DNA from 3 places in the Methylocystis sp. Uni0008 genome. Region 3 is predicted to be linked to each of the others. Evidence: riboswitches for the same ligand, from Rfam matches in the RefSeq annotation. Region 3 holds a riboswitch; each other region holds the start of a gene.

What was found. Region 3 has a riboswitch for cobalamin ahead of AC0X69_RS12015 (TonB-dependent receptor plug domain-containing protein). Riboswitches for the same ligand answer to the same signal wherever they lie in the genome.
Region 1: linked by a shared signal. The riboswitch ahead of AC0X69_RS22525 (TonB-dependent receptor) and the one ahead of AC0X69_RS12015 (TonB-dependent receptor plug domain-containing protein) in region 3 are both predicted to bind cobalamin.
Region 2: linked by a shared signal. The riboswitch ahead of AC0X69_RS05055 (CbtB domain-containing protein) and the one ahead of AC0X69_RS12015 (TonB-dependent receptor plug domain-containing protein) in region 3 are both predicted to bind cobalamin.

What each region holds. Positions count from the first base shown of each region.
Region 1 is NZ_JBXEJH010000003.1:158,264-168,256, reverse strand. Features, by position in the region: gene AC0X69_RS22555 (ParA family protein) at 18-575, opposite strand; gene AC0X69_RS22550 (single-stranded DNA-binding protein) at 696-1,385, opposite strand; gene AC0X69_RS22545 (DUF1259 domain-containing protein) at 2,591-3,463, opposite strand; gene chrA (chromate efflux transporter) at 3,489-4,862, opposite strand; gene AC0X69_RS22535 (chromate resistance protein ChrB domain-containing protein) at 4,859-5,686, opposite strand; gene AC0X69_RS22530 (IS256 family transposase) at 6,137-7,414, shown strand; cobalamin riboswitch at 7,557-7,753, shown strand; gene AC0X69_RS22525 (TonB-dependent receptor) at 7,866-9,993, shown strand, end outside.
Region 2 is NZ_CM166370.1:1,013,490-1,023,482, reverse strand. Features, by position in the region: gene cobN (cobaltochelatase subunit CobN) at 1-1,950, opposite strand, end outside; gene cobW (cobalamin biosynthesis protein CobW) at 1,957-2,991, opposite strand; gene AC0X69_RS05060 (CbtA family protein) at 2,988-3,650, opposite strand; gene AC0X69_RS05055 (CbtB domain-containing protein) at 3,663-3,848, opposite strand; cobalamin riboswitch at 3,900-4,096, opposite strand; gene cobO (cob(I)yrinic acid a,c-diamide adenosyltransferase) at 4,145-4,765, shown strand; gene AC0X69_RS05045 (sterol desaturase family protein) at 4,900-5,943, shown strand; gene AC0X69_RS05040 (DMT family transporter) at 5,940-6,869, shown strand; gene AC0X69_RS05035 (hypothetical protein) at 7,027-7,218, opposite strand; gene AC0X69_RS05030 (30S ribosomal protein S2) at 7,638-8,675, shown strand; gene tsf (translation elongation factor Ts) at 8,765-9,691, shown strand.
Region 3 is NZ_CM166370.1:2,409,773-2,419,765, forward strand. Features, by position in the region: gene ptsN (PTS IIA-like nitrogen regulatory protein PtsN) at 1-348, shown strand, start outside; gene AC0X69_RS11980 (con-10 family general stress protein) at 365-643, opposite strand; gene AC0X69_RS11985 (response regulator) at 817-1,632, opposite strand; gene AC0X69_RS11990 (NepR family anti-sigma factor) at 1,954-2,196, shown strand; gene AC0X69_RS11995 (sigma-70 family RNA polymerase sigma factor) at 2,193-2,762, shown strand; gene fumC (class II fumarate hydratase) at 2,826-4,223, shown strand; gene AC0X69_RS12005 (M20/M25/M40 family metallo-hydrolase) at 4,393-5,781, shown strand; gene AC0X69_RS12010 (carbon-nitrogen hydrolase family protein) at 5,855-6,616, shown strand; cobalamin riboswitch at 6,813-7,016, shown strand; gene AC0X69_RS12015 (TonB-dependent receptor plug domain-containing protein) at 7,125-9,203, shown strand; gene AC0X69_RS12020 (DUF7676 family protein) at 9,230-9,829, shown strand; gene AC0X69_RS12025 (hypothetical protein) at 9,907-9,993, shown strand, end outside.

The DNA.
Region 1 (9,993 bases), on a different replicon from region 3:
CGAGGCACTCGAGCTGATCATGGAGCGCTGCGACATCGTCGAGTTTTTGTGCATAGCTCATGTGAGCTCCATTTTGGCCGCGAGTTTGTCAAAGACCATCCGCAGCTCTCGACCGGCCTCGCGGGGGGCCGTCTTCGGCAGGCTCCAGACCGTTTTCTTCTCCGCTCGATCGACGAGCGTTGCGGGATCACGCCGTCGAAGAGGTATTTCGTGCCAAACTTCTGTACGAGGTTCTTCAGATTGTCGCGCTGGCGCGGCGAGGTCGTCTGCAGGCGGTTCGGGATCAACCCGAGAAAGGTAAGATTGGGATTGTACTTCTGGCTGACGCCGAGGATCTGCTTGAGAAGCGTTTCGATCCCGTCGATCGCGCAATCGTCAAGGTCGATCGGTGCCAACACGAAATGACCGGCGATCAGCGCAGCTAGGTTGCGCACGCCGAGCGTCGTCGTGCCGTTGCTCTGTGGGTCAAGATCGAGAAAAAGGACGCGCTTGCGATGCTCGGCAAAATACCAGGCGAGGTGAACGGCGATGGTGCTCTTTCTGGCGCCGCCCTTCTCGTTATTCACTAAGATCATTTTCACGAGACGGCTCCGGTCGAGGCAGCGTGATCCATGCTGAGTTCTCCGCCCGTTCAAGGATACGACCTCGACGCATCACTCGGCGGGACGTTCGCCTGAAGAAGCAAATTCGACTGATCACGGCGAAATTTCACAGGGGTAGACAAACTTGCGTGAGCGATTAACGCACGCAGATGCACAGCGACCAAAGTCGCAGAGTTTCTTGTTCAGAAGTTTGCCAGACAAACTTCTGAGCATCCCCTCGCTTGAAAAAGGAGCACGTTGCGAGCGTCGCTGCACGCGAAAACCAGTCGCAACCCCGCCGTGCTCTGGGTCGAGCGCGGTCGACGCGGAGAAATCGGGCCAGTCATCCGCTGGCCCGATCGCAAATCCAAGGAAGCTCGCATCGGCGGGCGGCGCGCGGCCGCCCCATTGTTCACGTAACTTGCGCTTCGCAGTTTTCTTCTGCGCCTCGGTCGCGGCGTCAGCCTCGTCCCTGTCGGATTGGTCCGTCTTGGCGGAGGCGAGGATCGAGAAGTCCTCGCAGTTGAGGTCGACGGTGTAGACCTTCTCGCCGTCCTTCTCGAAGCTGCTCTGCTTCAGCGTGCCGCGCGCGACAACGAGGTCGCCGGGCTTCGCATAGTCGCGGACATATTTGCGAGTGCTCTCGCTCCAGATCGTGATTTCGTTCCAATAGGACTTGTCCTTGGTGTCGCCGTTGCGGTCTTTGAAGGCGTAGTTGGCGCAAATCGAAACGTGCGTCGTCTGCCCAACTCCACGAACCTTGCCGATGCGGCCGAGGATCTGGAATTCCGCGAAGGTTTTCATCTTGCTCTCCGTCGTTGGGGCGCCAGCCCCAGTTGCGATGGCAGTCCGTGATGACCGCGAAGGCGATGCCCGAACCGAAGCGCCGAGAGGCGCGAGGCCGAAGCAAAGCGGAGGACCCGAAGGCCACGGCGATTTTGTTGCGCGAGGAATTGGCGCGCTGCGCCAAGGGGAAAATCGCCGCGGCCGCAGGGTTTTGGGCGGCGACCGCGGCCATAGGACGAAACGCCATGCACCCGGAGGCGGGCGCGGTAATAGCGAGCGATGGAATATGACGCGGCGAATTCAAATCATCGCCGCGGCGGGCCTTGTGAAGCCCGGTAAGTCGCGGTTTCGATTTCGCAGGAGCCAGCTATTCTAGGACCGTATGGCGAAGTGAGAAGAGGCTCTTGGAGCAATGTCCCATCTGACAAGGCATGACGCAATGGGTCGCCGGCGCATGAAACAGGCGCATAACGATGGAGCGGCCGCGATGATGCGCGGATGAGGCAGTATTGGCGAAGCAATCGATCTCATCGACGAGACGCAACCGGTCTCTGCCTGACGACAACATGCCGAGACGCGGCGTGAACGGAACAAGACGCCCGAACCGAAAGACGCTGGAAACCGTAAAAAACGACGTCCGGCAGCATCGGGCGCGCGCGCAAAGTGGATAAACGAGACAACAAGGTCGGATCGAAGCGGGACAGAGCACCCATTGCCACGGCTTCGGCATCCGCCTCACAGTTCGCGACTGGTGCAAGATCAATGGCTCGCAATGAGCAAGACTGTGGCCAAACCGGCAGGACGCGATGCGCCAGCGTTGTCGAAGGGAGCCGTGACGAGGGGGCGCACGGCGAGCACCTCATGGCGCCAAGCGCCGAACGATAAGGGCCATGGCCGAAATATTTGCGCGCGGCGACCGATCGCAGGAGGCATGAGTGCGTCGCGGATCGAGTTTGCCATCGCATTCGCGCTATGAGCGATGCGGCGCGGACAAGGCGCCCGCAGTCGAACCGGTCGTTGGTCAAAAATGAGCGCGCATTATCAAGGCAGGCCGGCCTCTCAAGGTACTCCGCCTCAAGCTAACGATTGCGACGACCCATCATGCGGTCCGAGCCTTATTAAGCCATGCGTTCGATCAGCGCCGCATGCATGCGCAAGGCACGCTGACACTGTTCGTGCTTGTTCATTGATCGCGATGCAACAACGGTGTCAGCTCCTGAACGCTAATGGACGATATCTAGTCCCGCGCGCAATCCACGCGCCAATTTCACGGCGTCGGCATTCGCCCAGAAATGAACGAAGAACAGCCGCGGCTCGTCATTGAGCATGTGGTTGTGGAGCGCCGTGACCTCGATCCCGCTGGTCTGAAGCGCTTTCAACAGCGGCTCGACCTCCTTGGCCTTTGCGACGATATCCCCCGTAATCGCCGCCTTGCCCGCCCCGGTGGATTGGAAGTTTACGGCGTGTGCGACGCCCATCGCGGGGGCGACTGTCGCGCCTTCAGCCTTGATGGCCTCGGCTCTTGGAATGCTGAATTGGTAGACGCCGCCGTTGTTTTTCCCATGGGAGCCGAGGACTTCTTCGACCTGCGCCGTGTCGAAGTCGATCTTCGGAGGTTCACCAACCGGAACGACGGAAGGCTCAAACGGCGTCTTTGTTTCGGCGAGCGCCTGCCGAACGACCGTGGCAAGTTTCGCGGGATCGCCGTGCGCGCCGACGTGCATATAGAAAGGCGCGGGGCTGGCACGCAGGAGGTGGTTATGCACGGCCGTCACCTGGACGCCGTTGGCGAGTAGAGACCGCATCACGGGATTCACCTCGGTTTCCGTCAGGACCAAGTCGCCCATCATCATGGCCGCATGTCCTGACGGCTCGAAAGCAATCCAGCCGCCGAGGGCGAGACCGGGCTTTATGGTGACGCCGTCGAGGGTAACGTGAAGATCGCTGCGCGGGAGACCGTATTTATGCACGCTTCCAGCGACGGCGGCCTTCTTGCCGATAGCGGCATCAACCTGCGACCAGTCGGTTTCAGCTACAGCAACGGACGCGGGCGATAGCAGACAGATTGTGGCGAGAGCGGCTAGCGGTTTGTTCATGGCTTTCTCCCTTCCCGTCGAAAGTCTAAATCGCCCCTGCGAGAAACAGCCCTATTCCAGCCAGGCACGAGGCCGCCAGGGTCTGGAGAATGTCGACACGAAGCCGGAAGATCGCAATCGCCGCAGCGACCGAGAGGGCGAGACTCCAGAAATCCATGCTTGCGAGCACGGGCGCGTCGAATGACAGCCCGTAGCCATCCACGGCGACCGTCTTGCGAAAGATGGTGTGGATCCCAAACCAAATCGCGAGGTTCAGGATCACGCCGACGACGGCGGCGGTGATCGCCGCCAATGCGCCGGAGAGCGCCTTGTTGGCGCGGATTTTTTCGATGTATGGCGCGCCGAGAAATATCCAGAGAAAGCAGGGCGCGAAGGTGACCCAGGTTGCGAGCAACCCGCCGAGCATCCCCGCCAGGAGCGGCGGCAAGTCGCCCGGCGAGCGAAACGCCCCCATAAAACCCACGAACTGCAAGACCATGATGAGAGGCCCTGGCGTCGTTTCCGCCATGCCGAGCCCATTGAGCATCTCCGCCGGCGTTAGCCAGTGATAGCTCTCGACCGCCCGTTGCGCGACATAGGCGAGGACCGCGTAAGCTCCACCAAAGCTCACGACAGCCATTTTGCTGAAGAACACCGCGATCTGGGAGAAGACGTCGTCGGGACCGGCCACAAACAGGATCGCGGCGACGGGGATTAGCCAGGCCACCAACCAGATTATGCCGACATGCAGCGTATGTGTTAGAGAGGGTAGCGCGTGAGCGGGCGTTTCATTGCCAAGCAGGCTTTCGCGGTCCTCATGCGTTGCCCCGTGTCCGACTGCCGCGAACGCAGGATTCCCCCGCGTCGCTTCGACATATCCGATCAACGCCGCGGCGAGGATGATGAGCGGAAATGGCAAGGCGAAGAAAAAAATGCCGACGAACGACGCTGCAGCTAAAAGGCGCATTGCCGTTGATCTGAGCCCACGCCTTCCAATTCGCACGACAGCTTCGATGACGATGGCGAGAACAGCGGCCTTCAACCCGAAGAACAATCCGCCCACGATCCCGACATTCCCCCAAAGCGCGTAAATGATGCTGAGCGCCATGATCGAGATGACGCCGGGGAGAATGAATAGCCCGCCAGCGACGAGGCCGCCGAGGGTGCGATGCATGAGCCAGCCTATATAGGTGGCGAGTTGCTGAGCCTCGGGGCCGGGCAATAGCATGCAGTAGTTGAGGGCATGCAAGAAGCGGCTTTCCGGCACCCATCTCTTTTCATCGACTATGATCCGGTGCATCACCGCAATCTGTCCGGCGGGCCCACCGAAGCTCAGCAGAGCAACTCGCGCCCAGACGCGGAACGCTTCCGATAGCGACACGCCATGATCGCTGCTCGTCGTTTGTATGTGAATGTTCACGCCGTTTTTCCGGATTTTGTTGCAGGCCAGTTGTGGGGCTCGTCGGTCGCGTCACGACACCAGCGATAAAAGGCGTCGTAGAGCTCCATCCCCGCTTCGAGCTGTTCGAGATCATCCGCATACATGCGGGATTGGCCGAGCGATGCCGCGAGCAGCCCCGCTGCTTCAGGAGCAAGGTCAGGCCGCGCCGTATCGGCTCCACGAACGATGACGGCAAGCTTTTGCAGAGGTTCTATCGTTAGGCCCCATTCCTCGAGCATCGTATCGAATGTGCAGCGTTCGCCCCTGTGGCTCCAGAACGCGCCCTCTATGTCGAAAGGCGCGCCGCCGAAGCGTTCCGCGACCGCTGACACTTCCGCGGGCGCGACGAAGAGGAAAACGGCGCTCGGATCGACAAACCGGCGAATAAGCCATGGACAAGCGATACGATCGACTTTTGGGCGGGAGCGCGCGACCCAGATTGTTCGTCCGAGTGCATCACGCGGCGGCACTTTCCCCGCGGGGACGACTGGGCCGCCTGCTTTGACCCAAGCGAGGTGTCCGCCCGCTAGAACATCGGCGGATTTCGCCCCTGCGTAACGCAGCCACGCGGCGACGCCTTCGCTGACCTGCTCGCCACATTGATCGATGACGATGGAGGGGCGACCGACGAACTCCGGAGACCAGTCCGGGACAGATTCGTGACGGCGGCGCAAAGCGCCCGGCGGGAAGCGCGGATCTGCCTCGTAATCCCTATCGGTCCTCACATCGATGAGCGCCGGACAATGGGCGACGCCGATGAGACGCGCGAGCTTGTCAGGAGAGATGGAGTTGATTGACGACATAGTGCGCCCTTGGTGGAAAACCTGGACGCGATTCTTGGGCATGTCGCCTCGTGGGGAGATCGCTTCCCCATGGAACGACAATCTGCCGCCTAGGCGTCAGAAGTCAAGGCCGATTTTGACGTTTGGACTTGCGGAAAAAACAGACAATTTCACATAGTGCGGCTCTGCGAACAACTGGACGGCTACTCAAATTGCCGGCGTTTCGCGCAAAACCTCGCAATTGAAGGTTGACGATGCCTATAGCGTTTTCGAGCAAGTTGAACTGTAAAAGGAACAGACGGTTGCGGTTTTGCCAAACGCAATGACCGCGTCGCACCATAAAGCCATCGCTAACACCATAGAACGACCTGTGAGGGGATGTCCCGAAGAATGTTGAAAATGGAGGAGCGGCGTTGCTCGCCTTGAGCCGTTAGGCTCGGGGTGCTGATTCCACGAAAGGAAAGCAACGCCATGAAGGAACATACCACATCGACGGCGATTCCCACGCATGCGCTGAAAGCCGAAGCGCTGGCGAGCATGTCGGCGAGCTTCGAGCGGTTCTGCCTTGCCGCCGGGGTCGAGGCGCTGAACGAGATGATGGAGCAGGATGCGGCGGCGGTCTGCGGCGAGCGTCACGAGCGGGGCGAACGGCGCAAGGCGCATCGCTGGGGGAGGACGAGAGGCAAGATTGGCTTCCACGGCGGCAAGGTCGAGATCGAGCGCCCGCGCGTTCGCGGGCTCGATGGCAAGGAACAGGTTCTGCCGAGCTGGGAAAACGCCATTAACGAAGATTTGCTCGGCAAATGGGCGATGAACCAGATGCTGATCAACGTCTCGACGCGCAGGTTCAAACGTTCGGTTCGCCTGCCCGAGGGAGACGTTCCATCGCCCGAGGGGGCCGGGCTGTCGAAGTCGGCGACGTCCCGCCGTTTCGTCGCGCTGTCGGCTTCGCGCATGAAGGCGTGGATGGAAAGCAGGCTCGATGCACTCGATCTGCTGGCGATCCAGATCGACGGCATTCACATGGACGAGGACCTGATCCTCGTCGCGGCGATCGGCGTCGACGCGAACGGCGACAAACACCCGCTCGGCCTCGTCGAGGGCGCGACGGAAAACGCGACGACCGTGCAGGCGCTCATCGACAATCTCGTCGAGCGTGGGCTCGATCCCAGCGCGCCGCGGCTCTTCATCATCGACGGCTCGAAAGCACTGTCCAAGGCGATCCGGCGGACCTTCGGACGCGACGCGGCGATCCAGCGTTGCCAGGTTCACAAGGCGCGCAACATTCTGGAGCGCTTGCCCAAATCCATGCACGCCTCGGTGAAGCGCGTCTTGCGGCAAGCCTGGGAACTGGACGACGCCGACAAAGCCGAAAAGCTCATTCGCAATCTCGCGCGCCGTCTCGAACGCGATTGGAAGGGCGTTTCAGCTTCGATTCTGGAAGGCCTCGACGACATGCTCACCGTCACGAGGCTGAAACTTCCGCGGGAGCTGCGCCGATCGCTCGCCTGCACGAACATCGTCGAGAACGTCATGAGCACGGTGCGCCGCGTCTGCCGAAACGTTAAATACTGGCGGTCGGCATCGATGGCCCTGCGCTGGGCCGCCGCCGCCATGCAGGAAGCAAGCAAAGGCTTCCGGCGATTGAAGGCGCACAAGCATCTGCAAGCTCTCCGAGCCGCTCTGGTGCAGCGAAACGCAAAGGCCGCGTCAGCGGCGCACCTTGTTCAAACCGCCGAGGCCGCATAAGATTTGTCACGCAGCAGCCGCTTCGCGCTTTTCAACAGCGACCGGGACATCCCCACCTGTGATGTTTCTGCATCACTGCCAAGAAAAAGGACGCTATGTAGCGTGAGCCTCAACCAGTTGGCTTGACTTGAAAACCGCATTTTGCGCCTACTCTAGCGACGGTTCCCGAAAGGGATCAATAGGGAATGCGGTGAGCGCGCGTCGCGCAATTCCGCTGCTGCCCCCGCAACTGTAAGCGGCGAGTCAAAGACCGATACGCCACTGGAGCAATGTTCCGGGAAGGCGGTCTTTGAGCGAAGACCCGCGAGCCAGGAGACCTGCCGTCTTTCGTGGTTACGCGCGAGAGTGTCGGACGGGGTGCGCCGATGCGGGTGAAGCCTGTCGTGGCGCGTGGCGCGGACTAGGCGGAGCTCTTCGCAGTAACGGTCCACGTCTGCTGCGAGCGCTTACAATGCCGCTTCCGCCAAATCTGGCCCGCTTCCTTGTGCCGATACTCGCGGGCACAATTGCTTTGGGCGCGAGGGCTCAAACCGCGCTCCCCACAATACAGGTGGGTGGACATCGCAACGCTCCAACTGCTCATCTCCACGCTCATCCGCCCGCGACGGGACATGTGCGCGTCCAAACGCCCCAACAAGCGCCACGACCTTCGCCGGTCGTTGCGGCGCCGAATCCCGGACCGACGCAGCCGACTGAACCCAAATCGCCGCCGATCACCGCGGCGAGCGAGCAATTCTTCACCGGCAAGGAAGTGAACGCGCTGCCCTTCGCCCGCCCCGGCGACGCGCTGGAGATCGTGCCCGGCCTCGTCGTCACCCAGCACAGCGGGGAAGGCAAGGCGAACCAGTATTTTGTGAGAGGGTTCAATCTCGATCACGGCACTGATCTGGCGCTCTATCTCGACGGCATGCCGCTCAATATGCGCACCCATGGCCATGCCCAGGGCTATGCCGACAGCAATTTCCTGATTCCTGAACTCTTGTCTTACGTGCTTGCCCGCAAGGGGCCCTACGACGCGCAAGACGGCGACTTCTCTTCGGCCGGCTCGATCTACATGCAATACAAGGACGCGATCGACAAAGGCTTCTATGAGCTGACCGGCGGCAGCTTCGCCTATGCGAGAGCTCTTGCCGTCGCGCCATACAGGGAGTTCGCAGGCGGCTCCGCCTATGGCGCGGTCGAGGCGCAGTATTACAACGGTCCCTGGGAGCGCGGCGACAACATGCGTCGCATCAACAGCGTGTTGCGTTGGTCGCGCGGCACGCAGGAAGACGGCGCCTCCGTGACCTTCATGGGCTACGCCAACAAATGGTATGGGACCGATCAAATTCCGCTTCGCGCCGTCAGCTCCGGGCTGTTGTCGATGTGGGGCACGATGGACCCAACCGCGGGAGGCGCGACGTCGCGCTTCTCGCTCTCATCTCGCTTTAGTCAGATTGAAGGCAATCAAGCCACGCGCGTCGAAGGCTATCTCGTTCACTCAACCTTGGACCTCTACAGCAACTACACCTACTTCCTGACGCATCAGAATTTGGGCGACCAGATCCGCCAGTTCGACTACCGCACGATCGTCGGCGTTAATGCGCAGCATGCGATCAGATGGGCCGACGTCAATGGCGCGCCAGTCGAGACCCGCATCGGCTTTCAGGGACGTTACGACGACATTCGTCTTGGATTGCAGGAGAGCGTCCGCCGCCAACTCTATGACACGCTCAGCAACAACGGCGTCGGCGAAGGCAGCATCGGCGTCTGGACCGATACGACGGTGCGCTGGACGCCTTGGCTGAAGACCGTCACCGGCGCGCGCTTCGACTATTACAATGCGGCGGTAAGCTCGCTGCAGACGCTACTGGATGCTCCAAAACTGACAACGAGCGCCGGCTTGCCCGCCTTTCTGCTCACTGGCCCGTTCAATCAAGGCGTCAAGAGCGCGGCGCTGTTCAGTCCGAAGGCCTCGATCATCGTTGGCCCATTCTACAGGACGGAATTCTTCGCCAATTATGGAGAAGGCTTCCACTCGACCGACGCCAGAGGCGCCGTGCTGCAGTTCTCCACATCGGAACTCGCAGATGGCGACGGCTTCGTTCAGGCGGCGTCGATTCCGCTGCTTGTGAAGTCGCGGGGGGCGGAGATCGGGGCCCGCACCAAATTCCTGGAGGGGCTTGATTCCAGCATCAGTTTGTTCTGGCTCAATCTGGAATCGGAAAACCAATTCGTTGGCGATAGCGGCACGACCATTTTCGGTCGCCCCAGTCGAAGATATGGGATCGAATTGGCCAACCGATACGCCCCGAACCCCTGGATCAGATTTGACGGCGACGTCGCGCTCGTTCATGCGCGCTACCGCGGCGTCGACGTTGGGCAGACCTTGGCATGGCTCGATCTCATCACGCCTGACGCGCTGCCGTATGGGACCTTTCTCGGGAATGCGCCCGGCAACTATCTTTCGAACGCCATAGCGGTGACGGCCATGGGCGGACTGGAGGTTGGTGAGGCGACCGGATGGTTCGGCGCTCTGAAATATCGCTATTTCGGGCCGAGGCCTTTAACCGAAGACGGTTATTTCAATTCTCCTGCAA
Region 2 (9,993 bases), 1.4 Mb from region 3:
GAGCCGCGTCAACGTCTCGGCAATATCCATATCGCGCGAGACGCCGCATTCCGCGGCAAGGCCGCTGCGATCGGCTTCGTCGATGATCGCGCCGGCGATGAGTTTGGCTCGGCGCGCGTCGAGCGCGTTCGCTGTCGCGTATTCGTCGAGCAGCGTTTCGATCTTCGCCGCCGCGTCGAACAGTTCGGCGTCGACGAGCGGCGGCGTCAGATGGCCGATCGTCACGGCGCAGGCGCGGCGCTTCGCCTGCGCAGCTTCGCCTGGATCATTGACGATGAACGGATAGATGAGCGGCGTCGGTCCGAGCGCGGCTTCCGGCGCGCAGGACTCGGACAGCATGACGGATTTGCCGGGAAGCCATTCGAGCGTGCCATGCGCGCCGAGATGAATGAGCGCGTCGATCCCTCGCACATGCCGCAGCCAGAGATAGAAGGCGAGATAGGAATGGCGCGGCGGGCGCTGCACGTCGTGGTAGGTCTCGTAGCGTTCGGCGCGCGCGCCGCGGTCGGGCTGCAGCGCGACGATGAGCCTGCCGGCGTTGAGGCAAGAAAATCGGAAGGCGCCGTCGACGGCTGCCGGATCGTCCTGCGGCGCGCCCCATGCAACATTGACGCTCGCCACGAAGTCGGCGGGAAGAGCGGCGAGCCAGCCTCGGTAATCATCGAGCGAAATTTCGATCGTTTGTGCGGCGTCTTCGAGGGCGCGGATCGTCCTCTCTGCGGGCGCCGCGCCAATGTCATATCCCGCTTCGCGCAGCCCCGCGACGATCTCATGCACGCTCGCTTCCGCGTCGAGACCGATGGCGTAGCCGCCGCGGCCGCGCCGCGCCGGATAGTCGGAGAGAATGAGCGCGAGGCTCTTTTCTCGATTGGGCTTGCGCCGCAGCCGTGACCAGCTCAGCGCGAGGTCCGCGACGAAGTCGATGCGCGATTGCTCCGGCGCGTGATGCGCCTCGCTGAATTGCGCCGCGCGGCGCAGCGGCGCTTCCTCCTTGAAGGAAATCGCGCGCGTGAAAATGCGTCCGTCGACTTCCGGCAGAACGACATTCATCGCGAGATCGGCGCCGTTGGCCCCGCGCATCGAAGCCGCCCACGCGTCGCGCGAGGCGGTCGCGAGCGCAACCTGCAGCACCGGCGCGTCGGCGAGATCGAGAACGCTTCCCCCATCGCGCCGCGCCGAAAACGCGGTGGCGTTGAGAATGACGTCGGGCGCGAAAGCTTCGAGCGCGCGCGACATGAAGGCTTCGCTTTCAGCTTCCTTCAAGCTCGCGACATAAAGCGCTTCAACGGCGAAACCCCGCTGCGCCAGCGCCTCGGCGAGCGCGACGATCGGCGCGACGTCGTCGGCGAGGAACATGGCGCGATAGAAGACGATCGTCGCCCGCAAGACGCCGCCCGCGCGGCACGCGGCCTCGAACCGCCCGGCGCTGCCGACGGGAGCGCTTTCGCGCCACGGCGCCGGATGGCCGGTGAGCGTCGCGGCGTAGCCGAGGAATGGTCGCAGATTGTCCGGCCCGCCGTCCTGAAAGAAGCGCCAGATACGATTGAGCGTCTGCGCATCGAGCGTCGACGCCTGCTTCAGCCGCGCGTCGTCATGGGCGTCGCCGGGCACAATCGCGAGCGCGATTCGATTGGCGCGCGCGAGCGCCTCGAGTTGTTCGACGCCATAGGCCCAATAGTCCTTGCCACCGAGCAGCCGAACGACGATCAGCCGCGCATGTCGCGCCACGGCGTCGAGATAGAGATCGACGGAGTAGGGGTGCTTCAACTGCGCGAGCGACGCGCAGCGCAGGCTCGGAAGCGTCGCGCCGCTTTGCTCATAGAGCCGCGCGAGCAGCCCCAGCTCCGAATCCGAGAAGGACAGGAACACAATGTCCGCGGGCGACTGTCCGAGGTCGACCGCCGCGCCGGCGTCGTCGAGATTATGGAGATCGCGCGGGAGAAGATGCATCTCGCGTCACGGCTGCGCCAGCGTGGCGATGACGGCGTCGCGATTGAGGCCCTTCTCGCCGATGATCACGACACGGCTCACGCGCTGCTCGTCGGGCTTCCACGCGCGATCGAAGTGATGTTCGACGCGCGCGCCGACGCCTTGCACGAGCAGGCGCATCGGCTTGCCGACGACTTCAACGAACCCCTTTATGCGCAGCACGTCATGAACGCGGGCCGCCTCGGCCAGTCTCGCGACCAGCGCCGTTGGATCGCTTACCGCAGAGAGAGAGACGACGAAACTGTCGAAGTCGTCGTGGTCATGTTCCGGCTCGGCGTCGTGATGCGACGGCCGGTTCGCGATGTCGTCCTCGGCCGCCGCGGAAAGGCCGAGCAGCACGAGCGGATCGACTCGTCCGCCGCTCGCGCGCACGACTTTGGCGGCTTGACGCGCGCCTTGCGTCAGACGATTGGCGACCGCGCGTTCCTCGCCCGCGTCAAGCAGATCGGTCTTGTTGAGAATGATCAGATCGGCGCAGGCGAGCTGATCCTCGAACACTTCTTCGAGCGGATTGTCGTGATCGATCGTCTGCGTGTCTTCGCGCTCCTGCGCGATGGCGTCGAGATCGTCGGCGAAACGGCCTTCCGCCACGGCCTTTCCGTCGATCACGGCGATGACGCCGTCGACCGTCAGCTTGGAGCGGATCGCCGGCCAGTCGAACGCCTTGACGAGCGGCTTCGGCAGCGCCAGCCCCGATGTTTCGATGATGATGTGATCGGGACGATTCTCATGCGCGAGCAGCGCCTCGATCGCCGGCACGAAATCGTCGGCGACGGTGCAGCACAAACAGCCGTTGGCGAGTTCGACGATGTTCTCGTCGGGACAATTTTCCACGCCGCAGGCGCGCAGGATTTCCCCGTCGACGCCGACATCGCCAAACTCATTGATCACGAGCGCGAGACGCCGGTCCCTGGCGTTTTCGAGCACATGACGAATGAGCGTCGTCTTCCCCGCGCCAAGAAAGCCGGTGACGATCGTCGCAGGAATTTTGGCGCCGCTCATGCCGACTCTCCTTCGCGCGACATGAAGCGCCAGACGAGGCCGACAAGCGTGCCCGCGAGCGCCCAGCTGATCGCCTGAACGGCGAGCGATGAGGCGGCGAAGCGCGCGGCGAGTTCCGCCGGCGCCGTGCTCTCGGGCGTGGCGGGCGTCGGCGCGAAGAACTGCGGCGCGACGATCAGCGCGACGCCGACGAGCTTCGCCGCCGCCGAGTCGAGCCGCAGCAGGGCGTAGAGACCGGCGCCGGTCGACAGCGCCGTCGCGAGCCACCAGATCTGACGGGCACCGAGTTCGGTTTCCGCCATGCCGGGAAGCTGCGGGGCGAGCCCGAGAGCGGTCGCCAGCCCCGTCGCGGCGAAGGCGCAGGCGCCCCAAAGGGCGGCGCGGCGCGGCGCGATGGCGTCGCCGGAGAGGAGCATCGCGGCGAGCAGGATGAGCGCATAGCCGATCGAAACGGCGATCGTCGCCACGCTGGTCGCGGCCGTGCGGCTCAGGCCCGAGAACGTCGGGCCCGCCTCGGCGGCGTTATGCGCATGCGGCGCCGCCTCATAGACCTCGGCGGCGAGGATGAGCGGGGTCGTGGTGAAGTGCTGCAGGGCCGCGACCGCAAGCCCGGCGACAAGGCCGGCGATGAGGCCGGTCATCAAAACGCGCGCGATCAAGCGCGTTGGAGCCTAGTGGCAGGGGAAGGAGAGCGCGTGTCGCGTGTCATGCGCCGCGTCATGCACGCTTTCGGGATAAGCGAAGCCTGAAAGCCAGACGAAGCCGAAGCCGAGAATGAGCGCGACGGCGGCGGCCCTCAGCGCTTCGGATCTGGAAGTTGCAAGAGCGGCGACATTGGCGGCGGACTTGGCGTTCATATCGGTCTCCCTGCCGCCCCACCGGCGGCGATGCGATGCGTGCGGCGATCGGAAGCGATCGCCAAGACGGCAGGTCTCCTGGCTTCCGGCTCGTCGGACCGCGCCGCCTTCCCAAGCGTTAGGCTCAGTGGCGGATGGCGCAGCCCTCGCCGGCTACAGTTGCGGGGGCAGCCGCGGATAGGGGTCAAAACGCCCGCGCCGCGTTCCCTTTTGACTTCTTGCGAAGGACCGTCCCGATTAGTCATATGCGCGGCTTATGCTTCCGTCAAACCGCCAAGGAGCGCCGCGTGACCGAGATGAACGAAGACGACGAGGCGCGCCGGCATCGTCTCAAAATGGAGAAGCGCAAGGCGGTCCAGGACGCCGAGGTCGCCGGCAAGACGATCGCGCGCAAGGGCCTGCTGGTCGTGCACACCGGACCCGGCAAGGGCAAATCGACGGCCGCGTTCGGTCTGGCGCTGCGGGCGCTCGGCCATGGCTGGAAGATCGGCGTCGTGCAGTTCGGCAAGGGCCAGTGGCGCACCGGCGAGCGCAATATGCTCGAAAAGCTTGGCCAGGAGTTCGGTCGAGTCTCCTGGCACACGCTTGGCGAAGGCTTCACCTGGGAGACCCAGGACCGCGCCCGCGACGAAGCCGCGGCGCGGCGCGCGTGGGAGAAGGCGCGCGAACTGATGGACGATCCCGAAGTGCGTCTTCTCGTGCTCGATGAACTGAACATTTCGCTGCGCTACGAGCATCTGCCGCTCGACGAGGTGCTGGCGGCGTTCGCCGCGCGGCGGGGGGACCTCAACGTCGTCGTGACCGGGCGCAACGCCAAGCCGGAGCTCATCGCCGCGGCGGATCTCGTCACCGAAATGACGCTGGTCAAGCATCACTTCACTGCGGGAGTGAAGGCGCAGGAAGGCATAGAATTCTAATTCGGACGGAGGCGCTCACGCGTGGCGGCATGTCGCTCTTGGCAGCGGCCCGCGTAGCGAATACGCTTTGCAGGCAGAGAGTTGCGAGGCGCGTCCGCCCGACAAACGCTCAAAATCGACGGATCGAAAGCTCGATGGACATCTACGGCGCGCTCCGCTTTTCCGCTGCGAAGGTCTCCGGCGAACTGTTTTCGGCGGGCTCGATTTTTTCTGTCTATTCCCTGGCGACGACGTTTTTCATCGCCGTCTGCGCGCTGGCCTATCGGCGCAAGATGCGCCGGGGGCGCGTCAATCTCCGCGCCATCGCCCGAGCGATCTTCGATAAGCGACTCCTGCTCACCAAATCATCCGCGGCGGACGTCAAGCTCTTCGCCTTGAGCGTCGTTCTGATGCCGGTCGTGGTCGGCGCGCTTGTCATATCGTCGAACGCCGTCGCGACAGTCGTGAGCGCCGCGCTGCGCAACTCATTTGGCGAGTTTGCGCCGGTCGCTTGCTGCAGCCTGTCGATAAAGATCTTCTCTACCGTCGTGCTCTTTCTCGCGTATGAGATCGGCTATTGGGTCGACCACTACCTCAAACATCGCATTCCGTTCTTGTGGGAGTTCCACAAGGTGCATCACACCGCCGAGGTGCTGACGCCGGTGACGAACTTTCGCAATCATCCGATCGACAACATCTTCTTCGGCTACATGCTGGCGATCTTTATCGGCTCCGCCTCTGGCGTTCTGGCCTGGCTCTTTGGGCGAACCACGGAGTCTTTCACCGTCGACGGAAAGAACATCCTGTTCATCTTCTTCCTCTGGACGATCGGCCATCTTCAGCATTCGCAGTTCTGGATTCCGTTTCGCGGCGTATTGGGACACGTCGTCTTGAGTCCCGCGCATCACCAGATCCACCATTCCACAGATCCGATTCATTTTAACCGCAACTTCGGCAGCGTCCTCGCCATTTGGGACTGGATGTTCGGGTCCCTGGAGATTCCCTCGACCGACAATCCGCGTCTCAAATACGGCGTCGAAGAGGAAGGCGCGGATCCGCATTCGGTGGTCGGCATATTGGCGGTCCCGATCGCGAAAGCCGCTCTGGCGCTCTGGCGCGCGCTGGTCGATGCATGGAGCGCATTGCTGGAGCGAATGGAGCAGCGCCGCCAGAGGCCCAAGAGCACGGGCGTTTTATGAGCCGCATTCGCGCCGACGTGCTGCTCGCGCTGGCGGCTTTCATCTGGGGAACCGCCTTTATCGCTCAAAAAAATGCTGGCGAGTTCATGGGGCCGATCAGCTTCGTCGGCGTCCGCTTTCTGCTGTCGTGCATCGCGCTGGCGCCTTTCGCGCTCTATGAGCGGAGCCAGACTGCATCGCCGCTGAAGAAGAGCGATTTGCCTCTCGCCGGCCTTATCGGCTTTTGCGTCTTCGCCGCCGCGGCTTTGCAGCAAGTCGGCCTCGCCACGACGACGGCGAGCAACGGCGGATTTCTCACGGCGCTCTATGTCGTCCTCGTCCCCGTGTTCGTCTATGAGCAAACCGGCGTGAGGCCGCGACAGGTCGTTCTCGTCGCCGCCATCGTGTCGGTCGCGGGCGCCTGGCTGCTGACCGACGGCGCGCAGTTGCAGAGCTGGACGTCGGGCGACGGCCTGGTGTTGATCGCGGATATCGCCTGGGCCGCGGGGATCAGCCTCGTGCCGACCTTTCTGAAGCGCACCGATCGGCCGTATTTTCTGGCGTTCGCGCAATTCGGCGTCGTGGGCGTTCTTGGCGCGATCATAGGTCTCGGCCTCGAGCCTTATTCGCATGAGGGCATGATCTCGGCGCTGCCGGCGATCCTCTATGCGGGGCTTTGCTCGGGAGGCGTCGCCTTTACGCTTCAGATCGTTGCGCTCAGATATACGCCAGCGTCCGAAGCGGCGCTCATCATGTCGTTGGAGAGCGTTTTCGCCGCGTTGTCGGGGGCAATCCTGCTCTCGGAGCGGCTGACAGGAAGCGCGATCGCAGGCGGCGTTCTGATTTTATTCAGCGTCGTCTTGGTCGAAGCTGGACCGGCGCTGCAAAATTTCTGGCCATCGCAATATCGAAGCTGGCTGTCGCAGGTCTGGGGCAGGGCGCGATAGCAGTTCTAACGCGACAGCAGCCCCAAAAAGCGGAAGCCGACGCTCGAGAGTTCGAGAACGTCGGCTCCAAAGTGATCTGCGCCGTGACCGGGCAAATCATCCTCCCAAAAGACAAGGCCGGGAGCTCGCGCACCCGGCAAGTCGTTCGGCAGGGGTATTACTGAATCATACGGGCAGTGGAACCGGTGCCGCTGCCCTCGATGCCGTTGCGGTTGCCCGTGCCGTTGGTGCCCTGGGGAGAGATCCAATCCGGAACCCAGGTCAGAGCGACAACGACGAAAGCGACGAAAGCAGCGATCCAAAGCAGCATCTTGCCGATATCGCCAGAGCTGTGAACGTTGACGGCCATGCGTTTTCCCCCTGTTCTTGATTTTACGTGAATGCTTGCCGCATCGAGAGGGAGCCTAGCTTGTTTCTAAGCGGTTTGCAATGCGCTCATGCGAAGGCGGAAACGTCTGGTAAAAAAGCTAGTTTTTCAATAAAAAACAATGTTTTAATCTGCGACAAGAGGTCGCGGACGAGGCAAAAATTTAGCGCCTGCGCCTCTCGCGCGGCGACTGTGAATGGCGGCGCGCCGGACGACCTGGGGCGGCCGCCAGCTGGCGCCGACGCCTAGTGGCCACGGCCCTTGCCCCACGTGGGCGCATCGCCTATAAGCCCGCCATTCCACAGGCGAGGGTTACGCGGCGTCTGCCTCAAGACGTCGCTCCGGTGGCCGGTTGTCCGGCCTCTTCATCTTTCGCCGAGGCTCAACCGGAGAAACGACACATGGCTCTTCCCGACTTCAATATGCGCGGCCTTCTCGAGGCCGGCGCCCACTTCGGCCATCAGGCGCATCGCTGGAACCCGAAGATGGCGCCCTTTATCTTCGGCGCCCGCAACAACATCCACATCATCGATCTCGCCCAGACGGTGCCGCTGCTCCATCAGGCGCTGAAGACGATCTCGGACACTGTCTCCAAGGGCGGACGCGTGCTGTTCGTCGGCACCAAGCGCCAGGCGCAGGAGCAGATCGCCGACGCCGCCAAGCGCAGCGCTCAATATTACATCAATTCCCGCTGGCTGGGCGGCACGCTCACCAATTGGAAGACGATATCCGGATCGATCAACCGTCTGCGCAAGCTCGACGAGATGCTTTCGGCCGGCGCTTCCGGCATCACCAAGAAAGAGCGCCTGCTGCTGACCCGCGAGCGCGACAAGCTCGAAAAAGCGCTCGGCGGCATCAAGGACATGGGCGGCACGCCGGACCTGATCTTCGTGATCGACACCAATAAGGAGCAGCTCGCGATCAAGGAGGCGAATCGCCTGAAGATCCCGGTCGTCGCGGTGCTCGACACCAATTGCGATCCGGACGGCGTCACGCATCCGATCCCTGGCAATGACGACGCCGGACGCGCCATCGCGCTCTACTGCGATCTTGTGGCGCGCGCCGCGATCGACGGCATTTCGCGCAGTCAGGGCGCGATGGGAATCGATATCGGCGCCGAGGAAGCGCCGGCGCTGGAGCCGGCGCTCGAAGCCGGCGCGCCGGGAGCGGTTGAGAGCGCAGGCGCGGATTTCGAAGCGCCCGGCGAGCCGTTCGAACTGCTCTCAGCGCCCCGCGGCGCGCCGGACGATCTCGCGAAGCTGCACGGCGTCGGCCCGCAGCTCGTCAAGAAGCTGAACGACGCCGGCGTCTATCATTATTGGCAGATCGCCGCGATGGCGCCGGGCGACGTCGAAAAGCTCGACGCGGATTTGAAGCTGAACGGCCGCATTGCGCGTGACGGCTGGGTCGATCAGGCGAAGGCGCTGCTCGCCGCCTGATCAACTCCGTCAAGTCCTACGCTTAAATCGCGCGCGCCGGTCCATTGGGCCGGCGTCGTCGCATGACCCCTTGAGAAGGAATTTCGACCATGGCTACGATCACCGCCGCCCTTGTGAAGGAACTGCGCGAGAGCACCGGCGCCGGCATGATGGACTGCAAGGCGGCGCTCACCCAGACGGAGGGCGATTTCGAATCGGCGGTCGACTGGCTGCGCAAGAAGGGCCTCTCCAAGGCCGCGAAGAAGGCTGATCGCGTCGCCGCCGAGGGCCTTGTCGCCGCGCTGGTCGCGGACAAGTCGGGCGTGCTTGTCGAAGTCAATTCGGAGACCGACTTCGTCGCGCGCAACGCCGACTTCCAGACGCTCGTCAAGAACATCGCCGAAGTGGCGCTGAAGAGCGGCAAGACCGACGTCGAGGCGCTCGGCAAGGAAGCCTATCCCGGCGGCGGGACGGTGAGCGAAGCCATCACCAACGCGATCGCCAGCATCGGCGAGAACCTGACGCTGCGCCGCGCATCGGCGCTCAGCGTCGGCGACGGCGTCGTCGGCCGCTACGTGCATGCGCAGGTCGTCGACGGCCAGGGCAAGATCGCGGTGATCGTCGCGCTTGAATCGACAGGCGACAAGGAGGTGCTGGCGGCGCTCGCGCGCCAGCTCGCCATGCATGTCGCCTCGGCCAATCCGCTGGCGCTCGACGCTTCGGGCCTCGACCCCGCGACGGTCGAGCGCGAGAAGAAGCTGCTGGCCGAGAAGAACGCCGGCAAGCCGGAGAACGTGCTGCAGAAGATCATCGATTCGGGCCTGAAGACCTACGCGAAGGAGGTCTGCATGCTCGATCAGGTGTCGAACCATCCGGACCACGGCGGCAAGACCGTGGCGCAGGCGGTCAAGGAGCTTGAAGGCAAGGCCGGCGCGCCGATCGCCATCAAGGGCTTCGTGCGCTACGCGCTCGGCGAAGGCATCGAGAAGCAGACGAGCGACTTCGCCGCCGAGGTCGCGGCCGCCGTGAAGGGGTAAATCACCCTTCTTCCCGCTTGATGGGAAAGGGTCAGGATGAAGGCCGGGGCTTTGACCCCGGCCTTTTTATTTGCGCGAGGTCTCTTTTATTTCGCGACATCTCTCCGCGTCATGCCCGCGCTTGTCGCGGGCATCCATGCCAAGTCTGCGCAGGCGCCGCGTGGAGAGGCCGGGACAAGCCCGGCCATGACGGGTGTCGGATCGTCGGCGAAACAATCGCAGGCGCGCGGCGTTTAGGCTCCTGACGCTGGTTTTCGCGCCCCGTGGCGAAGATCGAGGAGAAGGAGCAGTTGATGCGCGCA
Region 3 (9,993 bases):
CCGCGTGAAATCTTCGACGCGCTCCTTCACCGCGAGCGGCTGGGCTCGACGGGAATTGGCGAAGGCATCGCCATTCCGCACGGCAAGCTATCGAAGTTGAAGGGAATCTACGGGATTTTTGGCCGTCTCGACCGCCCCGTCGACTTCGGCTCTCTCGACGGCGCGCCGGTCGATCTCGTCTTCATGATTCTGACGCCCGAGACCTCGGGCGCTGACCATCTCAAGGCGCTCGCTTGCGCGGCGCGCATGTTGAGGGATCAGGGACTCGTGGCGACGCTGCGCGCCACCCGCGACGACGACGCGCTCTATTCGCTCATCGCGCAGCGCTCAAAGCCGTTCGCGGCTTAAAAAATTGCGCCGCTCCTTAGAGCGGCGCGCTGCGTTTTTGGGCGCCGCCTCCGTGAGAGGCGTGTCCGCCTTTGCGGCCGGCTTCGGAAGCGAGCGCATGATCGCGCGAGAAGCTTCGTTTGGCCGGATTCACGCTCTGACCGCCCTTACGCCCTGCCCGGGCCGCAAGATCGGGATTCTGCGAAAAACTACGTTTTTCGTCGGGAACGCTTTGCCCGCCTTTACGAGCGATAGCGCGCTGCTTTTCAGGATCCATAGACGCAAAGCCGCGACTGGATTTCTTGTGTTCCTCCATGGGCCGCCTCTCAGTTTTCCCAGCGCCTTGGGCTATAACTCGCCGGGACGGCCAATGTTTCTGCGAAGCGCGATTTATCTTCGCAGTCCCTCGTGATCGGTTGGCGAGGAGGAGGGCGTTCGCGCCTGAAGTAAAAACGGTCGCAATAAATACAACAATCCCGGCGCCTTACGTCACATGCCGACCCGCGGCGCGGCTTGTTCGCGGCGTCCGGCGCGGCGATCGAAGAACAGCGCCTGGCTGATCACGGCCTTCAGGCTTTCGACATTGAAGGGTTTGGCGATGAGAAAGGCCGGCTCCGGCGGCTCGCCGGTCAGGAACCGCTCGGGGTAGGCGGTGACGAAAATCACCGGGATGGACAGCGTGCCGAGGATTTCATTTACGGCGTCGAGCCCTGAACTGCCGTCCGCGAGCTGGATGTCGGCGAGGATCAGTCCCGGATTGCTCTCCCTGATGGCCGCGACCGCCTCGGCGTGCGTGCGCGGCATGCCGACGACCCGATGTCCGAGCTCCTCGACGATGCTTCTCAGGTCGTGGGCGATCAGCGGCTCGTCCTCGATGATCAGCACGTCGGTCGCGATCTGGTCGGCGATCTCGCCGTTCGCCGCCTCGATCAGCGCGCCGGCCTCATTTTCCGAGACCTTCAACGTCTGGCCAATCTGGTCGAGATCGAAGCCTTCGAGCGCCTGCAGCAAAAAGGCTATTCGCGGCTTCAGCGAGATCGCGTCGAGATTGCGGCGTCCGCCCTCCGTTCCCGCGCCGGAGCGGTCGATATGGGCGTTGATCGGCGAGGCCGACCAGACGTCAAGGAACAAACGATAAACGGCGATGCGCAGGTCGTCGGACTCTGCGATGCGGTCCGGCTCGGCGACGACCGTTTCGAGAGTGGCCAGCACATATGCGTCGCCGCCTTCCCGATCGCCGACCAATGCGCGCGCAAAGCGTCTCAGATAGGGAATATGCGCGGAAATTTCCTTTGACGCCGACATGTCTTACAACTCCAGCAGCATCGAGCCTCAGATAAGCGGAGTGCGCGCTAAGCAGAATCAGAACTTGGACAATGCGTCAAAACTGCTCGGCGTTTTAGGGAACCAATCCTTTAGCGGTGCGTTTTGCCTATCGTCCTTGCGGCGCACTATAACGCGGCGGCTCCAGAAATCATGCATATTAAAATAGAGGGCTCCATGGGGAACAAGAATCCGGAGAATATAGTTGCGCGCGCGAAAGCAGACGACGATGCTTTCGCGGGCGAGGGGCGGTATTCTCCGAGACCTGGCCCTCGTAGGCTGGAGACGTTTGCAGGGTGGGTGATGACTCGTGACGAACTCGGCGATCGACGCCGAGGAGTGGGGGAAGCGCGCTGCGGCGCAAAGCCGGCTCAGAGACAGCGGCCGGTGGAATTTCAGGATTCGATCGGAAAGGAGCTTCGCAACCTTTATGACGACGTCGTATCGCAACCCGTTCCCGATCGGTTTCTGAAACTTTTGAACCAACTCGAAACGAATGTGCTATCCTCCCCGGCGACGTCAAGCGCGCCGAGGAAGAGTGAGTGACGGCAAGCCAAGAAGCGCATGCCCCGGGACAGGGATTGAAGGCTGAGCTGATCTCGGCCATTCCGAGCCTGCGCGCCTTCGCGGTGTCGATTTGCGGCAATTCCGATCGCGCCGACGACCTTGTCCAGGAAACGCTCGTCAAGGCCTGGGGCAGTCTCGCGACTTTCTCGGAAGGCACCAATCTCACGGCGTGGCTGTTCACCATCCTGCGCAACATCTACTACAGCGAATATCGCAAGCGCCGGCGCGAAGCGCCGGACCCCGACGGCGTGATCGCCGGTCGATTGATCGCGCCGGAATCGCAGCACGCGCATATGGATTTCCTCGACTTCCGCGACGCGATGCAGAAGCTGCCGCTCGATCAGCGCGAGGCGCTGATCCTCGTCGCCGCCTCCGGCATGTCCTATGAGGAGGCCGCCGAAATCTGCGGCTGCGCGCCGGGCACGATGAAGAGCCGCGTGAACCGCGCGCGCAATCGGCTCTCGGAACTGATGTCGGCGCCGCCGACCGCGGAGTCGCGCGAATGGTCCGCCGCCGAGCATCTGACGGAAGCCACGCGCGATTGAACGCCGGTCGGAAATGCCGCATAGGAAGGCGCGCGACACGCGCCCTTCCATGCGAGCGAGCTGATGACCGACGATCAGAGAATTGAACGCGATTCCTTTGGCGACATCGCCGTGCCGGCCTGGGCCTATTGGGGCGCACAGACCGAACGTTCGCGCGAGAATTTTCCGATCGGCGGCGATCGCATGCCGATCGAGATCGTGCATGCGCTGGCGCGCATCAAGCTCGCGGCCGCCAAGGTCAACGCCAGAAAAGGCCTGCTGGACCCTAAGATCGCCGATGCGATCGTCGCGGCCGCGCGGCAAGTGATCGACGGCAAGCTCGATGAGCATTTTCCGCTCGTCGTCTGGCAGACCGGCTCCGGCACGCAGACGAACATGAACGTCAACGAGGTCATCGCCAATCGCGCCAATGAGATGCTCGGCGCGCCGCGCGGCTCGAAATCGCCGGTTCATCCCAACGATCACGTCAATCTCGGACAATCGTCGAACGACAGTTTTCCAACCGCCATTCACGTCGCTGGCGCGACGACGATTTCCGGCCGGCTGATTCCCGCCGTCGAGCGGCTGCATATCGCGCTCAACGCCAAGGCGGTGAAATTCGCCAATGTCATCAAGATCGGCCGCACCCATCTGCAGGACGCGACGCCGGTGACGCTCGGTCAGGAGTTCTCCGGCTATGCGGCGCAGGCGGAATGCGCGGAAAGGCGCATCAGAACGACGCTCGCCGACCTGCTGCAGCTCGCGCAGGGCGGCACGGCGGTCGGCACCGGCGTCAACACTTTCAAAGGCTTCGGCGAGGAGGTCGCCGCCGACATCGCCGAGCAGACGGGCCTGCCGTTCGTCTCCGCGCCCAACAAGTTCGAGGCGCTCGCGGCGCACGACGCCATCGTCTTCGCGCATGGCGCGCTGAATGCGCTGGCGGCGGGCCTCTATAAAATCGCCTGCGACATTCGCCTGCTCGGCTCGGGGCCGCGCGCCGGCTTCGCGGAACTGAAGCTGCCGGAGAACGAGCCCGGCTCGTCGATCATGCCCGGCAAGGTCAATCCCACCCAGGTCGAATCGCTGACGATGGTGTGCACGCGGGTCTTCGGCAATAACGCGACGATCACCTTCGCCGCCTCGCAGGGCCATCTCGAACTCAACGTGCTGAAGCCGGTCGTCGGCTTCGCGCTGCTCGAGTCGACGATCCTGCTCGCCGATGGCGTCAACAGTTTCGTCGCGCGCTGCGTCGACGGCATCGAAGCCGATGAAGCCAATATCAAGCGCTTCCTCGATCGCTCGCTGATGCTCGTCACAGCGCTCGCGCCGAAGATCGGCTATGACGCGGCCTCGAAGATCGCACGCGCCGCGCATAAGAACGGCACGAGCCTGAAGGAAGAGGCGCTCGCGTCGGGCAAGGTCACGGAAGTCGAGTTCGACGAGATCGTGCGGCCGGAAAACATGCTCGCGCCGAACGCGTGACGTCTTCCGCTCGTCATGGCCGCGCTTGTCGCGGCCATCCATCCACGAGAACTTGCGTCCTCTTGCGTGGATGGCCGGCTCAAGGCCGGCCATGACGGCGGTGATAGGCCGCGCCTTCCCCTCGCCATGCAGACGCACTAGTTTCGGCTCCTGACCAGGAGCTCCATGCATGGCCACGATCGACGCCGTCCTCACCACGATAGACGCCAATCTCGACGCTTCCAGAGAACGCCTGTTCGATCTTCTGCGCATCCCGTCCGTTTCGACCGATCCCGCCTATGCGGCGCAATGTCTGCGGGCGGCGAACTGGCTCAAGGATCAGCTCAATGGCCTCGGCTATGAGGCGCAGGTGCGCGAGACGCCCGGCCATCCGATCGTCGTCGGCCACGCCAAGGCGAAGCGCAAGGACGCGCCGCATGTGCTGTTCTACGGCCATTACGACGTGCAGCCGCCGGATCCGCTGGAGCTCTGGGAGACCGAGCCCTTCGCGCCGCGCCTCGCCGACGGCAATGACGGCAAGGACATTGTCGCCCGCGGCGCCTCCGACGACAAAGGCCAGCTGATGACCTTCCTCGAAGCGTGTCGCGCCTTCGAGGCGAACGGCGGCCTGCCCTGCAACGTCACTTTTCTGTTCGAGGGCGAAGAGGAGACTGGATCGCCCTCGCTGCCGGGCTTTCTCGCGGCGAACAAGGACGAACTCTCGGCGCCCGATCTCGCGCTCGTCTGCGACACCAGCATGTGGAACGCCACGACGCCGGCGATCACGGTGATGCTGCGCGGGCTTGCGCTGGAAGAGGTGATCATCAAGGGCCCCAACCGCGACCTGCATTCCGGCATGTTCGGCGGGCCGGTCCTGAACCCGATCCATGTGCTGGCGAAAGTCATCGCCGATCTGCACGACGCGGAGGGCAAGGTGACGCTGCCGGGCTTCTACGCGAGCGTGCCTGAGATTCCCGAAGACATCGCGGAGCAATGGCGCGCCATCGATTTCAACGAAGCTAAATGGCTTTCGGAAATCGGTCTGACGCGCGTCGCCGGCGAAACCGGCCGCGGCGTCATGGAGCAGATCTGGGCGCGGCCGACCTGCGACGTGAACGGGATCATCGGCGGCTACACGGGCGCGGGCTCGAAGACCGTGCTGCCGGCGCAGGCCTCGGCGAAATTTTCATTCCGCCTCGTCGGCAAACAGGACGCGAAAGCGATTCTCGAAAGCTTCCGCAGCTTCGTGCGCGAGCGCCTGCCGACCGACGCCAAGGCCGAATTCCTTTCGCATGGCGCCTCGAACGCGCTGCAGCTGCCGTTCGGTTCGGAGGCGCTCAATCGCGCGCGCCGCGCGCTGGCGGAAGAATGGGACAAGGAGCCGGTGCTCGCCGGCTGCGGCGGCTCGATCCCGATCGTCGGCGCGTTCAAGCGCGACCTCAATATGGATTCGCTGATGATCGGCTTCGCGCATGACGACGACCGCATTCATTCGCCGAACGAGAAATATTCCTACACGTCGTTTCACAAGGGCGCGCGCTCCTGGGCGCGGGTGCTGCACGCGCTCGCGGCGGCGTGAGTGCGGACGGCGCGTTCCAGCACTTGCTTGCACGTAAGAAACACGCAAGCTCACCAGTATGATCGGTTCTGTAATGCGGATCGCTCTTTTGCACTTGGCGCCAATCCCGGGCGCCTTGGAGCAAAATCGACAGCTTGTTGAAGCGGCGTTAACATCGGCGGCCGACGCCGGCGCAAATTGGGTCGTTACGCCAGAACTGGTGACCACTGGATATGAGTTCACTGAACGCATAACCGCCGACTGGATCGAAAGTCAGCCCGACGCGTGGGTTCAAGGCGTTGCCGATCTCGCGCGGAAACGGCGTTTCGCGCTGTTTCTCTCGGTTCCAGAGCGTCTCGGAAGCAAATTATACAACAGTATGATCGCAATCGACCGGACAGGACGAATTGCGGGGCGCCACAGGAAGATCAACGCCCTCCGCGTGGGCGCGGAGTCGTGGTCCACGCCTGGTGAAAGCATTCACGCCGTTGATATCGACGGATTCGGCCTTGTTGGCATGCTCATCTGCGCCGATGCTTTCACGCCGGGGATCGCGGCGACACTTGCTCATCAGGGCGCGCGCGCATTGGTTTCCTCCGCAGCCTGGGGGCCGGGACCTCATGGTCCGAACGGCGAATGGGAGGCGGCCAGTCAGGCGACGCTGCTGCCGATCTTTGTTTGTAATCGCACTGGCCGCGAACGCACGATCGACTTCTCCATGGCAGAGAGCGTCGTCGCATATCGCGGCAGACGAATACTAAGTTTTGCGGCGCAGCGCAGCGCGATCTTATTGGTCGACTGGGATTTCGAGAAGAACCAGCTTGTCGGGCATTCTCAAATAGCTCCCCTTCCCTAGCGGCGCTCGGTCGCTCGCCGATGCGATCGGAAGGCGACATCGCAGTCTTATCCGGTCCCTTTTGCCTTTGGCTGCGCTCGCCATTCGGCAGAGTTTGGCGATTGATCATCGATCCATGCGCTGATGCGGAATTACAACGCTGTAGAAGTTCCAAAGCCGCCTTCGCTCCAATCAGCTTGACTATGCGCGCTGCTGCGCCTTTACTTATCTCGACGGTTCCCAACGGGATCAAAATGGGAATGCGGTGAGCGCGCTTTGGCGCGCAATTCCGCGGCTGCCCCCGCAACTGTAAGCGGCGAGCCCAAGACCAATCAGCCACTGGAGCCGGGAAGGCTCTGGGAAGGCGGTCTTAAGGCGACAACCCGCGAGCCAGGAGACCTGCCGTCGCTTCGTGGTCACGCGCGAAAGCGTCGGGCGGGGTGCACCGATGCGGCCGAAGCCCCTCGCCTATGCGGCGTATGGGCGGCGACCTTCGCAGTGACGGCCCACGTTCGCTGCGAGTCCAGCCATGCCTTCCCATGTCCCGGCGACCGCCTTGCGCGGCGCGTTTGCGCTGTCCCTATCGCTTTCCGCTTCCGCCGCATTCGCTCAGCAATCCTTGCCCGTCATCGACGTCGGCCCCGTTGGACCGACGCAAGCGGACTCGCCCGCCGCGGAGATCGAGGACCAGATCGTCGTCACGCCGACGCGCGTCGAGCAGCCCGTCGCGAGCACCGGCGCCTCTGTCAGCGTCGTTCACGCGCGCGACATACAAAAGCGTGGATCGCTGGGCTTCAGCGACGTGCTGCGCGGCGTTCCAGGGCTGGACGTCTTTTCGAACGGCGGTCCGGGGACGCAGACGTCCGTCGCCCTGCGCGGCTCGACGCCCGGCCAGACTCTGGTTTTGATCGACGGCATCCGCATAGGCGATCCGACGAGCACGGACGGTTCGGTCGATTTCGGTCGGCTGCTTCCGACCGACATCGAGCGGATCGAAGTGCTGCGCGGCCCGCAGTCGGCGCTATACGGCTCGGACGCGATGGGCGGCGTGATCAATATCATCACGCGCCGCGGCAAGGGCGCGCCGCAAGGCTGGGTCATGACGGAGGGCGGCTCCTATGGAACGTCGTCCTCGCGCGCCTCGATCTCCGGCGCGGACGGACATGGCTCCTATGCGCTGTCGATCTCGGGGCTGCATGCCGACGGTTTCCCACGCTACGGCTATCGTCAGCAGCGCCCCATAGTTATCGGCGACCAGACGACGCCGCTGCCGCCGCTTCCCGCCGACGATCCGACGAACAATGTCGGAGTCACCGGGCGCATCGGCTACGAGTTCACCGAGCGCGCGCGGATCGAAGCGGGCCTCGCCGGCTATGACAGCGCCATCCGCTACGACAATCCTTACGCCTTCAATCCGTGGAGCGTTTTCGATCCTTTCAATCACCAGCACGCGACATTCATGCAGGGCTATGTGCGGCTCGGCGCGGAAATGTTCGACAACATGCTGCGCAACAGGCTCACGCTCTACGCCAATCGGGGAAATCGCGACGCCTGGGTCACGGAAGCCTGTTTCGACACGCTGACCTTCATGTCGCAGAATTGCCGTTTCGGCTATCTCGGCGGTCGGCGGGGCGTCGAATATCAGAGCGACATCGCGCTTGGGCCGCTTGGTCTCGCGACGCTCGGCTCGCGCGTCGAAACCGAGACGGCGCAGAATTCGCGGGACGCCTGGATCATTGATGATTATGCGCCAACCCATGCCGTGCAGACGACATGGTCCGGTTATGCGCAGCATCAATTCACGCTCTTCGATCGCCTGGACATTTCCTATGGCGGGCGCATCGACGCCGTCAGTCAGAACCGCACGTTCATGACCTGGCGGACGATGGCGAATTTGCGCCTCGACGAGATCGGGATGCGGCTGCGTGGCTCAGCCGCGACCGGCGCCAAGACCGCTTCGCTCTTTCAGCGGTTTTCCGAATATGGCGATCCGGCGCTCGCGCCCGAACGCGTGATCGGCTTCGACGCCGGAATCGATCAGAGCTTTTTCAGCGGGCTCGCGACCGCCTCAGTGTCCGTCTTCACCAATCGCTATGTGAACCTCGTGCAGTTCGGAAAGGTGGAGAGCTGCACGGCGGCGCAGATCTTCGGCTGCTATTTCAATGTCGGGCGCGCGGATACGCGCGGCGTCGAATTCTTCGGCGAAGCGGCTCTCGTTCCCGGCGCGCTGCTCGCGCGAGGAAGCTACACATTCCTCTCCGCGCGCAATCTCGACGACGACCCCGAAAGCATTTACGCCGGCCGCACGCTGCTGCGCCGCCCGCGTCACAAGGGAATGTGGTCGTTCGTCTACACGGGCCTGAAGGGCCTCGAAGTCGAAGCGCGCGCGAATTTCGTCGGGCCGGCGCATGACGTGGATTTTGTTTTCAACAAGCGCGTGATGCTCGCGCCCTACGTGCGGCTCGATCTCTTCGCGAATTACAGACTGACCGACCAGCTGACGCTGCATGGGCGCATCGAAAATCTCAACAATGCGCTCTACGAGGAGGTCTACAATTTTTCGACGACGGCGCGCGCCTTCTATGGCGGCGTGAAATACGCCTGGTGACCAAAGGAACGGCTGAGGAGACAGATATGCAAACGAACGCAGAATTAGCGCCAAGCATGACGCCACAACGCATCGTCGAGCCCGATGGCGCGTTGCTCGATGTCTTCTCGCTGCCGACCGATGCGGCGAGTCTTGAAGAGCTCATTCGCGACCTCTTCGAAAATCACTGGAATGAGATCGTCTTTGGTCCGATCGTTCAGGGCGCGGCGTGGGAAATCCACGCCGACCGGCCGCCGACGCGTATCAGGCTGCTCGACGGCTATCTCACGGTCGCCTTCGGCGTCACGCATTTTCACGTCTGCATCGGCGAGAACATGGGATCGCGCAGCCGGCCCACGTCGCCCGAACTTGCGAAACGGCGGCGCACGTCGCGCGCCGAACTCTATCGCAGGCTCGGATCGACATGCGTTCCGATGTCGTGGGGGTTGCAGCTGTTCAACGGCGCCGATGAACAGCAGATCACCGTGCTGCTGCCCAATCCCTTTCTCGAGCCGAAGACCGACAGGATACTCAAAGAGCCGGATTGGTCGCGCCTCGTGCTCTGGGACAAGTTGCGCGCGCGCTGGTTCGGCCTCCACGAACCCGATCCCGTCGATCGCTCGGCGAGCCGCTTCAAACACGCCTGATGCTTTCACTGTTTCGTGGCCCGCCCCGCGGGACGAAAAGCCGGCTGACGCCGGCGTCAACCAGAAGGAGACCTATCATGACCATCGCGCTTCCCGCTCTCTCGAGCGATCGTCGTTTCGCGCTCTGGGCGGCGACCCTAATCGCCGCGACTGCTCTTTCGAGC